DNA from 3 places in the Sphingomonas sorbitolis genome. Region 2 is predicted to be linked to each of the others. Evidence: riboswitches for the same ligand, from Rfam matches in the RefSeq annotation. Region 2 holds a riboswitch; each other region holds the start of a gene.
The links. Region 2 has a riboswitch for cobalamin ahead of U1763_RS02015 (DUF1636 domain-containing protein). Riboswitches for the same ligand answer to the same signal wherever they lie in the genome.

Region 1: linked by a shared signal. The riboswitch ahead of U1763_RS08130 (TonB-dependent receptor plug domain-containing protein) and the one ahead of U1763_RS02015 (DUF1636 domain-containing protein) in region 2 are both predicted to bind cobalamin.
Region 3: linked by a shared signal. The riboswitch ahead of cobW (cobalamin biosynthesis protein CobW) and the one ahead of U1763_RS02015 (DUF1636 domain-containing protein) in region 2 are both predicted to bind cobalamin.

What each region holds. Positions count from the first base shown of each region.
Region 1 covers NZ_JAXOJS010000002.1:609,618-613,697, forward strand. The annotation lists gene U1763_RS08130 (TonB-dependent receptor plug domain-containing protein) at 1-1,731, opposite strand, end outside; cobalamin riboswitch at 1,847-2,045, opposite strand; gene U1763_RS08135 (TonB-dependent receptor) at 2,362-4,080, opposite strand, start outside.
Region 2 covers NZ_JAXOJS010000001.1:483,830-487,909, forward strand. The annotation lists gene cobS (adenosylcobinamide-GDP ribazoletransferase) at 1-311, opposite strand, end outside; gene U1763_RS02005 (histidine phosphatase family protein) at 308-865, opposite strand; gene cobT (nicotinate-nucleotide--dimethylbenzimidazole phosphoribosyltransferase) at 874-1,887, opposite strand; gene U1763_RS02015 (DUF1636 domain-containing protein) at 1,884-2,291, opposite strand; cobalamin riboswitch at 2,464-2,659, opposite strand; gene cobO (cob(I)yrinic acid a,c-diamide adenosyltransferase) at 2,821-3,426, opposite strand; gene U1763_RS02025 (NAD(P)/FAD-dependent oxidoreductase) at 3,481-4,080, shown strand, end outside.
Region 3 covers NZ_JAXOJS010000001.1:267,144-271,223, reverse strand. The annotation lists gene U1763_RS01115 (HoxN/HupN/NixA family nickel/cobalt transporter) at 1-782, shown strand, start outside; cobalamin riboswitch at 836-1,047, shown strand; gene cobW (cobalamin biosynthesis protein CobW) at 1,155-2,192, shown strand; gene cobN (cobaltochelatase subunit CobN) at 2,199-4,080, shown strand, end outside.

The DNA of each region.
Region 1 (4,080 bases), on a different contig from region 2:
CCGCACGGTGTTGGCGGCGTCGTCGAAGCTGTCGCCGACCATCGTCACGGTGCCGCCGACCGACAGTCCGAACGCGAACCGGTAATCGGCGTCGACGCTCGCGGTCTGCTTGGGACGGCGCGCGAGGTCGTTGCCGAAATCGCTGCCGATCGAGCGGTTCTCGGTGTCGATATAGCTGTAGTTCGCGGTCAGCGTCAGCGCGTCGACCGGGCGCAGCGCCAAGGTGAACTCGACGCCGTCCGCCTCGGCGCGGGCGATATTGTCGTAGACGCCGAACGGGCGGTCGACGCAGATCGAACCGGCGTTCGTCTGCTCCGCCGGGCTGCAATCGCGGAAGTCGATCTGGTTGCGCGTACGGCGGTTGAAATAGGTCACGCCTGCGCGGACCCGGTTGGCGAGGAACGCCTGCTCGACCCCGACGTCGAAGTTGCGCGCGGTCTCCGGATCGAGGCCGCGGTTCCCGTAGTCGGAGAAGAGCTGGTACAACGTCGGCGCCTTGAAGCCTTCGCCATAGCTTGCGCGGATTGTCGTGCCGGTGCGCAATGCCAGCGCGGCGTTCGCGCCGAACGTGGTGTGGCTGCCAAAATCGTCGTGATCGTCGTTGCGGACGCCGCCGGTGATCGTGAGGATGTCGAGCGGCTTGACGATCAGCTGGCCGTAGACGCTGGTTATCCCGGTATCCGCGAAGGTGAAGCCGTCATTGAAACGGCTGTTCTCGCGCTCAACTCCGGCGACCACGCGGACCTGGTCGAGCGGGCGGAAGTCGCCTTGGTATTCGTAGCGTTCGCTGCGGCCGCGACCGATGAAGGTTGGATCGCTGCCGAAGCTCGGGTCGTAATTGTCACGGTTGATGTCGGCGATCGTGAACGCGACGCGGTTGTTAATCCGCCCGTCAGCGAAGTTCGCGTGCAGCCCTGCGTAACCGTATGCCTCGCGCGTCTTCGAATATTCGGGCGTGTCGGCGAGCACGTAATCGGGGGCCGGGAAGCCGTCGATCTCGACGCGGCTGTCGGCGAAATAGCCGCGCAGGTCGAGGCCGATTCTCGGCGCGAACTCGACGCCCACTCGTCCGGTCGCGCCATATTGGCGATAGCCGTCGCGCTCGGTGCCACTGGCGGCGGACGAGATGCCGTCGGTGCGCAGATAGCCGCCGGTCAGCGAGCCCGACACCGGACCGGACTTGCCCGAGACGCCCGCGCTCGCGAACACGCTGTCGGCATAGCCATATTCGGCGTTGGCACGCGCTTGAATGCCTTGTGTCGGCGCAGCGGTAATGATGTTGACGACGCCGCCGATCGCCTGGCTGCCCCATGGCACCGAGTTCGGCCCGCGTAGAACTTCAATCCGCTCGACCGAGCTCGACAGGAGGTTGCCGAAGTTGAAGCCGCCGCCGGTCGACGAGGGATCGTTGACGCGGACGCCGTCGATCACGACGAGCGTCTGGTCCGCCTCGGCGCCGCGGATACGGACGCTGGTCAGCGCGCCGATGGTGCCATTGCGCGTGACGGTGACACCGGGCGTGGTCGCGAGCAGGTCGGACACCACGGTGGTTTGCCGGCGCTCGATCTCGGCGCGGTCGATGACCGTTACTGCCTGGCCGATCTCGCTCAGCGGTTGCGCGGCGCGGGTCGCGGTGACGACGACTTCGGAAGCGTCGGGATCGGGGATGGTCTGGGCAAAAGCAGGCGCTGCGATCGCCGCGGCGCCGAGCAGAAGGAAGAATTTCGTCATGGGTACGTCCTAAGCAGAACCGCCTGCGACCATTCGCGGGGCGGCCAGACGTCTCTCGCTCGAGGAAACCCGGCTGGACCGGAGCACTCGTCCGCGCCGGACACCCGCCCGCGCAGTGGATCGACCGTGAAAGGCAGGTCTCCTGGCTTCCGGGTCATCGCGCCCACCCCGCCTTCCCAGGTCGAAACCCAGTGGCATATTCGGGGTGGCCGCTATCCGGTCACAGTTGCGGGTACAGCGCCGGTCTTGCGGATTCCCGCGCACCGACTTCCCTTTTGATCCCGTCGCCGGGAACCCTTCACGGGAGTGGCATTAGTCGCACGCCAGACACGGGTCAACGCAGCGCCTACTCATGCTCCCCACCCGGGGCGTGGTTCAGTAGACTCATGGTCTATCGCACCACCCCGGCGAAGGCCGGGGCCCAAGTGGGGAACGGCGATAACCGAGCGCAGTGCCCCGTTATTTCCACCTTTCCAATTGGGCCCCGGCCTTCGCCGGGGTGGTGACTAGTACCAAATGGTGACGTTCCCCGAAATTGTTCTCCCGCGAAGGCGGGAGCCCAGACTGGGTCCCCGCCTTCGCGGGGAAACATGCTGTCTTCGTTTCTCTTGGCAAGCGACGGATCGAATATCAGCGCCCCCCGTAGCGCAGCCCCACCCAGATCGTCCGCGGCGTTGCGCGTTCGACGATGTTCGCGCCGCTGATCCCTGCCTCGACGCGCTCGTTGAGGAAATTCTCCGCCCGAAACTCGGCAACCAGCGAGCCCAGGATCGGCAGCGCGGCATACGCATCCAGCGTCGTCGCGGCCCCAAGCACCCGTGTGTTCTGGTCGTCGTCATACTGCCGGCCGACATGACGCACGGTCAGCGACAGCGCCGCCGCATCGTGCCGCCAGTCGACCGTCCCCGACACCTGGTCGCGCGGGGTCTGCGCCGGTCGCAATCCGTCCAGAGCGGCGGTGATCCCCGAACCCTCGACCTTCGAGTTCGTGTGCGACCACGATGCTTGCACGCCCAGCGGACCCGGTCGATACGACGCATCCAGTTCGAAGCCATGCGCGCGGATCGCGTCGAGATTCTGGCGGACACGGTAGGTGGCGACCCCCGGCAGCACCTGCGGCGGGTTGGTCGTCGTGACGTTGGCGATCGCGTTCTTCAGCCGGTTGTAGAAATAGGTCGCGGCGATGCTCACGCCCGGCGTCGGCGTCAGCGTGACGCCACCCTCGACCCCGGTCAGTCGCTCCGGCGACAGCAACGCGTTCGCCGCGGTCGCGTCGTTGCCGACCCGGAACGGGCGGTACAGTTCGTTGAGCGTCGGCAGTCGCCATCCGCGATAGCCGGCGGCCCGCAGCGTGACCGCCTCGATAGGCTGATACGCGACGCCTGCCCGCCCGGTAGTCTCGCTGCCGTCGCGGTTCGCGTAGCGCAGGTCGGTCAGCGCCGCGCCGGTCGCGAGCGGCCGTTCCGTCAGATAGCCGCCATCGATCGACCACCAATCGACCCGCCCACCTAGGCTGAACGTGAGGTAGCCCGCGACGAGGCTTCCATCGGCGAACACGCCGGTCGTCGTCGTACTCCCGCCAGCTTCCCGCCGCCGCGTCGGCGCCGCGTTGACGAACGTATAGAGCTCCTGCGTCTTGCCGCTCACGTCGCGGATATCCGCGCCCAGCCTGAGCGTGATGCTCTCGCCCAGCGGCGGTGCGATCTCGATCCGCCCGCCAAGCCCTGTCGCCGGCGTATTGTACTGGTTCAGCGACTGGATCGCGGTCGTGCGCGCGGCAGTGATGCTGTTGAAGCTGCTCGCGAACGCGCGCGTCTGCAGATACGCCAGCGCCGAATAGCCCCACGCGCCCCGCCCGATCAGCCGGATGCTCGCATCGGCCCCCTCGCTCTTATTCGCGGTGAAGTCGCTCCCCCGGTCGCGCCGATCGGTGAACGCGCTCGCATTCATCTGCAATTCGGTTTTCGCGCCGATCCCGACGACGGTCCGCAACGCGCCCGACGCCTGCTCGTATGGCGCGGCCCGATCGACGATCCCGCGGCTCTCCGCGACGGTCGGCGTAAAGCCGTCACCGCGCGCGTACGCGCCCGACATGGTCGCAAACCCCGACCCGCGCACCAGCGCCGCCGACCCTTGCGCATCGACCGAATCGCGGCTGCCATAGGCGACGCTGCCCTGGAACGGTGTCAGGTCGTCAGGCGTCGCGCTCTCCAGTTCGACCGTCCCGGCCAGCGCGCCCGGTCCCTGATAGCCGCTGCCACCGCCGCGCGTCACGCGGATGCGCCCTAGCCGCCCCGTCGCATAGGCCGGGAATGCGACCCAGCCGCCGAACGGATCCGCCTGCGGCAC
Region 2 (4,080 bases):
TGCGGATCGGCCATCACCGCGAGCAGCCGCGTCCGATCGCCATGCGCCGCGCCCAACCCATCCGCGAGGTCGGCGAGCCCGTCGAGATGCAGCGCCCCCGTCACTGCGATCCAAGCCAGCAACGCAGCGCAGGCCCCCGTCCAAGGATCGACCAGCGTACCCAGCCAGCCGGCCGCCGCGACGATCAGGCCGATCGCGAGACCGACGACAGGGTAGCACCGGATCGCTGCCGCGAAATCCTCTGCCTCGACGTCGACGCCCAGCATCGGCAGGCGGGTGAGGAAGCCGAACGCGATGATCAACCGCTTCATGTCGCCAAGCCGACGATCTGCACGGTCCGCGTCGGGCCCGGCCATATCCGCAGCGACACCAGCGCGGCATAGGGGAGGTCGAACGCCCAGATCTGCCTTCGATCGAACCCGCACAACTCCGCGAGCGCCGCCCGGATCGCGCCGCCGTGCGTCACGACGAGTGTCGAGACCTGCGGCATCGCGGCCAGTGCCTGCGCGACCCGGTCCTGCAACGCGGACCAGCGTTCGCCATCCGGCGGTGGTGACGCATCGGGATCGTCGTAGAATGCGGTCAATTCGGCGGGATCGATTGCCGCCGGGGCCAGCCCGTCCCATGCCCCGAAATCGAGTTCGCGCCAGCGTGGGTCGACCTCGACCGCAACGCCTCGCGGTTCACCGATCGCCGCCGCACAGGCGCGTGCGCGGATCAGATCGGAGGCCTCGATCCGTTCGATCGCAAGACTCTCGGCGCGTGCCATACAGGCGGCAATCCCTCCCTTGGTTACCGGGTCGTCGGTCCGCCCGAGCATTCGCCCCGCCACGTCGGGCGCACCATGCCGCATCAGGTGCAGCATGTACGCGCTCACGCCGCCGAAACGCCCGCCTCGGCGAACGTCGCCATCTCGGCATGCACGGCCAGCGCGGCTCGAATCAGCAATGTTGCGGTCGCAGCGCCGCTGCCCTCGCCCAGCCGCATCCCGAGCGAGAGCAACGGGTCGAGGCCCAATCGCTCAAGCAGAAGACGGTGCCCCGGCTCGGCCGAGACATGTCCGGCAAGGCAATGCGCGAGAATGTCCGGACACGCCGCCGCCAATGTCGCGACCGCCGCACAGCAGATGAACCCATCGAGCATCACCGGCACGCCCGCCTGCCGTGCCGCGACCACCGCGCCCGCGATCGCCGCCAACTCGCGTCCGCCGAGCCGCCGCAAAATCTCGAACGGTGTGGTCAGCGCCTCGCGGTGCAGCGCGAGCCCAGCCTCGACGACCGCGACCTTCCGCGCGATGCCCTCGCCATCGACTCCGGTGCCCGGCCCGACCCAGTCGCTTGCCGACCCGCCGAAGCTCGCCAGGCACAGCGCGGCGGCGGTCGTCGAGTTGCCGATCCCCATCTCGCCGAGTACGACCAAGTCCGGCGCATCCGCTACCGCCGCCGCGCCCGCGTTCAACGCGGCCAGGCACTCGTCCTCCGACATCGCAGGCGCTTGCGTGAAATCCGCCGTCGGTCGATCGAGGTCGAGCGACACGGTCTTAAGTTCAAGGCCCGCCGCCCGCGACAGCGCGTTGATTGCCGCGCCGCCATGCTCGAAATTGGACACCATCTGGGCGGTGACCGAAGCCGAAAACGCACTCACGCCGCGCGCGACGATCCCGTGATTACCCGCAAATACGACCGCGCTGCCACGATCGAGCCGGGGCATCGGGTTGCCCTGCCAGCCGGCCATGAACACCGCTATATCCTCCAGCCGCCCCAGCGAGCCCGGCGGCTTGGTCAGTTCGCCTTGCCGGACGATCGCCGCGGATCGCGCCGCCGCGTCCGCCTGCGGCAAGCCGCGCAAGGCCGCCAGAAACCCGGCGGGCGTCGCGAACGCGGTCATTCGACGACGAAGCCGGCGGGCGGCGTGCGGGTGATGAAATGCCCCTTCACGCCCTGCGGCCATTGCTTGAACGGCACCTGCCCGAACGCGCTCTCACCGTAGAGCCGCGCGTAATCGAGGATCGCGCGCGCGGCGTCTTCGGTCGGTTCGAACCGGCCGAGCACATAGCCGACTTTGGCGGGTGCGCGCAGGTGGATCGTGCAGAAATCCTGGCATGCGAATAGGCACGGCATCTCCTGCACCGCGACGTCGGCATAGGCCGGGTCGCTCTGCTGCACCGTCTTCAGCGCCTGCACGAGCCGCGCGCCGCCGCGCTGGCCCTGCTCGTCGTCGCGCGCATCGGCCGAATGGCGGCACGTGTTGCACGCGACCACCGCGACGCCGTCCTCGGCGGGCTTCAGCATGTCCGTTCCCGAACGGTCGCAGCATTATGTAGATTTGGCATAGGAACCCCTTCGGACAGTCGATCCCGCATTGCACGAAGGGCGAGAGGCGCACGCCTCCAGCCTCCGCGCGACGCGAAGCGATGTCGTCGCTCGGGGTGTTACCCGTCCGTTCGGCGCACCCTGGCCGGACGAAAGACGACCGCGACGGGCAGGTCTCCTGGCTCGCGGGTCAACGCCGTCCGCGCCGCCTTCTCGGGAGTATCCCAATGGCATGAGGCACGATGGCTCGCCGCGTACAGTTGCAGGGGCAGCCGGGTGTTTCCCGTTCCCATTTTCATTTCCCTAAGCGTTGCCGCCTCGGGAAAACCTGTCGCAGGCCGAGCGATACGCGTACGATCGACCGTAGACAAGCAGCCTCTAATCCTCCCCTGACAGGGGAGGTGGCAGCCCGTTTGGGCTGACGGAGGGGTGACCCGCCGTCGTGATCGCAATACCCCTCCGTCTGGCAAGCGCCAGCCACCTCCCCTGCAAGGGGAGGATCAAGAAGTCAGAACTCCACCCCCGCCTGTGCCTTCACGCCCGACCGGAACGGATGCTTTACCTGCGTCATCTCGGTCACCAGATCCGCCAGCTCGATCAACGCATCCGGCGCATTCCGACCTGTCACCACGACATGCGTCATCTCCGGCTTTGCCGCCAACACAGCGAGCACCTCGTCGACCGGCAGATAGTCATACCGCAGCACGATGTTCAGCTCATCCGCGACCACCATCGCATAGGATGAATCGGCAATCATCCGCTTGACCTCGTCCCAAGCCTCGCGCGCCACCGCGATGTCGCGCGCACGATCCTGCGTATCCCAGGTGAACCCCTCCCCCATCGGCTTGAATTCGCACAGGTCCGGGAACGCGTCGAAGATCGCCTTCTCGCCGGTCGCCATCGCGCCCTTGACGAACTGCACCACGCCGACCTTGCGCCCATGCCCGATCATCCGCACCGCCATGCCGAACGCGGCGGTCGACTTGCCCTTGCCCTTGCCGGTGTGGACGATGATCAGCCCCTTCTCGATCGTCTTGCCAGCGACGATCTTATCGTGGACCTCCTTGCGCTTGGCGCTCTTGGCATTCTGCTCGTCGTCGGTCCGCATGATCATGTCCTCTTTTGCTTCCGATGGCGGATCGCGCCGCGCGGCGCTAGAGGACCGAGCATGCTCCGCATCACCGACCTCAAGCTGCCGCTCAACCATGCCGACGAAGCGCTCCCCGCCGCGATCCGCGATCGCCTGCGCGTAACCCCGCGCGACCTGATCCGCTACACGATCGCGAGGCGCGCGCACGATGCGCGCGACAAGATGGACATCCAGCTCGTCTATTCGGTCGACGTCACGCTGAAGAACGAGGACACCGTCCTCACGCGCTTCCGGAAAGATCGCCACGTCCAGCGTACCCCGGACACGGGGTATCGCTTCGTCACCAAGGGCGGCCCGAGCTATACCGGCCCGCGCCCCGTGGTCGTCGGCGCAGGCCCATGCGGCCTGTTTGCCGGGCTCATCCTCGCGCAGATGGGGTTCCGCCCGATCATCCTCGACCGGGGGAAAGTCGTCCGCGAGCGCACCAAGGATACCTGGGGCCTATGGCGCAAGAGCGTCCTCAACCCCGAATCCAACGTCCAGTTCGGCGAGGGCGGCGCCGGCACCTTCTCCGACGGCAAGCTCTGGAGCCAGATCAAGGATCCGCGCCATCTCGGCCGGAAGGTCCTGACCGAGTTCGTGAAGGCCGGCGCGCCGCCGGAAATCCTAACCGAAGCG
Region 3 (4,080 bases), 220 kb from region 2:
GGTTCGCGATCGGCCATTCGGGGATCGTGCTGATCGCCGCCGTCGCGATCGCGCTCACCGCCAGCGCGCTGTCGCAGTTCGAGGCGTTCAAGCAGGTCGGCGGCGTGGTCGCGACGATGATCTCCGCGCTGTTCCTCTTCACGATCGCCGCGATGAACCTGATCATCCTGCGATCGGTCTGGCGCACCTTCGGCCATGTCCGCGGCGGCGGGACCTATGTCGAGGAGGATCTCGACCTGCTGCTCGGCAACCGCGGGCTGCTTGCGCGGCTGTTCCGGCCAATGTTCCGGCTCGTTACGCGCAGCTGGCACATGGCCCCGCTCGGCTTCCTGTTCGGGCTGGGCTTCGACACCGCCACGGAGGTCGCGATCCTGGGCCTTTCTGCGAGCCAAGCCGCCGACGGTCTCTCGATCGGCATCGTCCTCGTCCTCCCGGTGCTGTTCGCAACCGGCATGGCGCTGGTCGACACCGCGGACGGCGTCGTCATGCTCGGTGCCTATGAATGGGCGTTCGTGAAGCCGATCCGCAAGCTCTACTACAACATCACGATCACGCTGATCTCCGCGATCGTCGCGATAGCGATCGGCGGGATCGAGACGCTCGCGCTGCTTGGCGCAAAGCTCGGCCTGACGGGCGGCATCTGGGATCTGGCAGCCGCACTCGGCGAGAACTTCAACGGCCTGGGCTTCGCGATCATCGGCCTGTTCGTGCTGTGCTGGGTCCTGAGCTTCGCCATCTACCGCTGGAAGCGCTTCGACCAGATCGAGGTCGTGCACGGATAGCTGGCGGCGTGGCGGAAAGTCCTCTAACCCACCCCCGAGGCTCGGTTGCACCGAACCTCATAGATCGCGCCGGTGCCCGAAAGGGCTTGAATGGGAATGCGGTGCGGGAGGAGTCCTCCCAATGCCGCGGCTGTCCCTGCAACTGTAAGCGGTGAGCGAGACGCACACGCCCTTCACGCAAGGGCAGCCACTGGGGAAACCTGGGAAGGCGTACGTCGAGCCTCGACCCGCGAGCCAGGAGACCTGCCAGCGTTATGGTCGCTCTTGCTACGATCCAGGGGATGGTCGCGGCACGGTACTCCGTCTGAGCGACGAACGCGTGCGGCCGAAAGGTCGTGCGTGCGTGTGCTTTAGACGTCGAGGAGAATAGCAATGTCAGACCTGTCGAAGGTCCCCGTCACCATCGTCACCGGCTTCCTGGGCGCCGGCAAGACCACGCTCATCAGCCACCTGATCCGCAACGCCAACGGCCGCCGGCTCGCCGTCGTCGTCAACGAGTTCGGCACTCTGGGGATCGACGGTGACATCCTCAAGGGTTGTGCGATCCCCGATTGCCCGGCCGAAAACGTCGTCGAACTGGCCAATGGCTGCATCTGCTGCACCGTCGCCGACGACTTCATCCCGACCGTCGAGACCCTGCTCGCGCTCGACCCACGGCCCGACCACATCCTGATCGAGACGTCCGGCCTCGCGCTGCCCAAGCCATTGCTGAAGGCGTTCGACTGGCCCGCAATCCGCTCGCGCATCACCGTCGACGGCGTCATCGCGCTCGCCGATGCCGAGGCCGTCGCCGCGGGTCGCTTCGCGCCGGACGTCGCCGCGCTCGACGCCCAGCGCGCCGCCGACCCTAGCGTCGATCACGAAACGCCCCTGTCTGAGGTGTTCGAGGACCAGCTCGCCTGCGCCGATCTCGTGCTCCTGACCAAGGTCGATCTCGCCGGCCCCGAAGGCGTCGCCAAGGCGCGCGCGGTAATCGCCGCAGAGTCCGCACGGCCGCTCCCCGTCATCGACCTTACCGATGGCATCATCGATCCCCGCGTGATCCTCGGCCTCAACGCCGCTGCCGAAGACGACATCGCCAGCCGCCCCTCGCATCACGATGGCGAGGACGATCACGAGCATGACGATTTCGACAGCGTCGTCGTCGAACTGGGCGAGATCGCCGACCCCGCCGACCTGACCGCGAAGATCGAGGCGCTCGCCCGCAGCGCCGACATCCTTCGCGTGAAGGGATACGCAGCCGTCACCGGCAAGCCGATGCGCCTGCTCGTCCAGGCTGTCGGCGCGCGTGTCCGCACGCAATACGATCGCCCGTGGCGCGCAGGCGAACCCCGCCGCACGCAACTCGTGGTCATCGCCGAGCACGACCGCATCGACGAGGCCCGCATCAAGGCCGCGCTGGACGCCTGAGCCGCAATGCACGTCGTCTTCCGCGAGACCCACGGACTGGAGGAAAGCGCGGTCCCGCAGGACCTCGCCCAATCGCCTGCGGACCTCGTCGTCCTGTCCTTCTCCGATGGCGACCTCGGCGCGTTCGCCGCGGGCTGGAGACGTGCGGACGCCGCCGGAAGCCGATTGCCCTCGCTGCGCCTCGCCAACCTGACCGCGCTCCAGCACCCGCTGTCGGTCGATACCTATGTCGAGCAGACATTGGCCGGCGCGAAAGGCATCCTGATCCGGCTGATCGGCGGACGATCCTACTGGAGCTATGGCCTGCAACAGGTCGAAAACCTTTCGCGGGAAAAGGGCATCGCGCTCGCCGTTCTCGCTGCGGACGGCCGCATCGACACACGCCTCGACGCCGCCTCGACGATCCCGCTGTCGACGCTCCGCCGCCTGACCCACCTCTGCGACACCGGCGGTGCGGTTGCGGCGCAAGCAGCGCTGGCCCAGTTCGCGCTGGCCGCCGGCTGCTATGCCGGCCCCGTCACCGGCGTCCGCGCGATCGCCGATGTCGGCGGCTGGCAACCGCACGACGGCGTGACATGCCCGGCCGCGTTCGCCCTGAACGCAACACGCCCCCGCATCCTGATCGTCTTCTACCGCTCCTATTTGACCGCCGCAGACCTCCACCCGATCGAAGCCCTGCACGCTGAACTGACCGCGCGAGGCTTCGACGTCGTCGGCCTCTTCGCGCCGTCCTTGAAAGGCCCAGACGCAGCCGGTTGGCTATCTCGCTGGGTCGCAGCCCTGAAGCCCGCTGCGATCGTCAACGCCACCGCGTTCTCCGCTCGCGGCGCGACCGACACCACACCGCTCGACGGCGCGGACGTTCCCGTCTTCCAGATCGCGCTGGCCACCTCCGACCGCGCAGCCTGGGCCGGCGCCACCCGCGGCCTGTCGCCCGCCGACCTCGCCATGCACGTCGTGCTTCCCGAAGTGGACGGCCGCCTCTTCGCCGGCGTCGCCAGCTTCAAGGAATGCGCGGCGAGGGACGGCGACCTCGAATACACCCGCCGCGAACACCGCGCTGACCCAGCACGCATCACCGCCATCGCCGCGCGGATCGAAGCCTGGACGAACCTCGCCAGCAAACCCGTCGCCGACCACCGCATCGCGATCGTCCTATCGACCTATCCCGGCAAGACGTACCAGATAGCGCACGCCGTCGGCCTCGACGCGCTCGCCTCCACGCAAGCGATCCTCGCCGACCTCACCGAAGCCGGCTACGCGATCACGCCCGACGCAGCCGATCTGGCTACCTCGCGCGTTCACTGGCCGCTCGCCAAGTACCGCAAAGCCCTCACGGATCTCCCCGATGCCCTCCGCAAGGACCTCCGGGAAACTTGGGGCGATCCAACGGAAGATTTCGCTTTCACCGCGATCGACCACGGCGGCGCGCTTGTCGCCCTCCAGCCCGAACGCGGTCGCTCCGAGCAACGCGCCGAGGAGTATCACGACCTCTCGCGCTGCCCCTGCCACGCCTATGTCGCCTTCTACCTGTGGCTCCGCACGCGCGGCACCGATGCGCTGGTCCATGTCGGCGCGCACGGCACACTCGAATGGCTCCCCGGCAAGTCGGTCGCGCTGTCCGACGCCTGCTGGCCCGAAGCGCTCACCGGAGCGATGCCCGTCATCTACCCGTTCATCGTCAACGACCCCGGCGAAGCAGCCCAAGCCAAGCGTCGCATCGGTGCGGTGACACTCGGCCACGTCCCGCCGCCGCTCGAACGAACCCGTACCGGCGCAGGTCTCGGCCGCCTCGAAGCCTTGCTCGACGAATTCTCCAACGCGGACGGCCTTGATCCCGCACGCCGCGACCGCCTGCAACGTGACATCCGCGACGAAGCCACCGCCA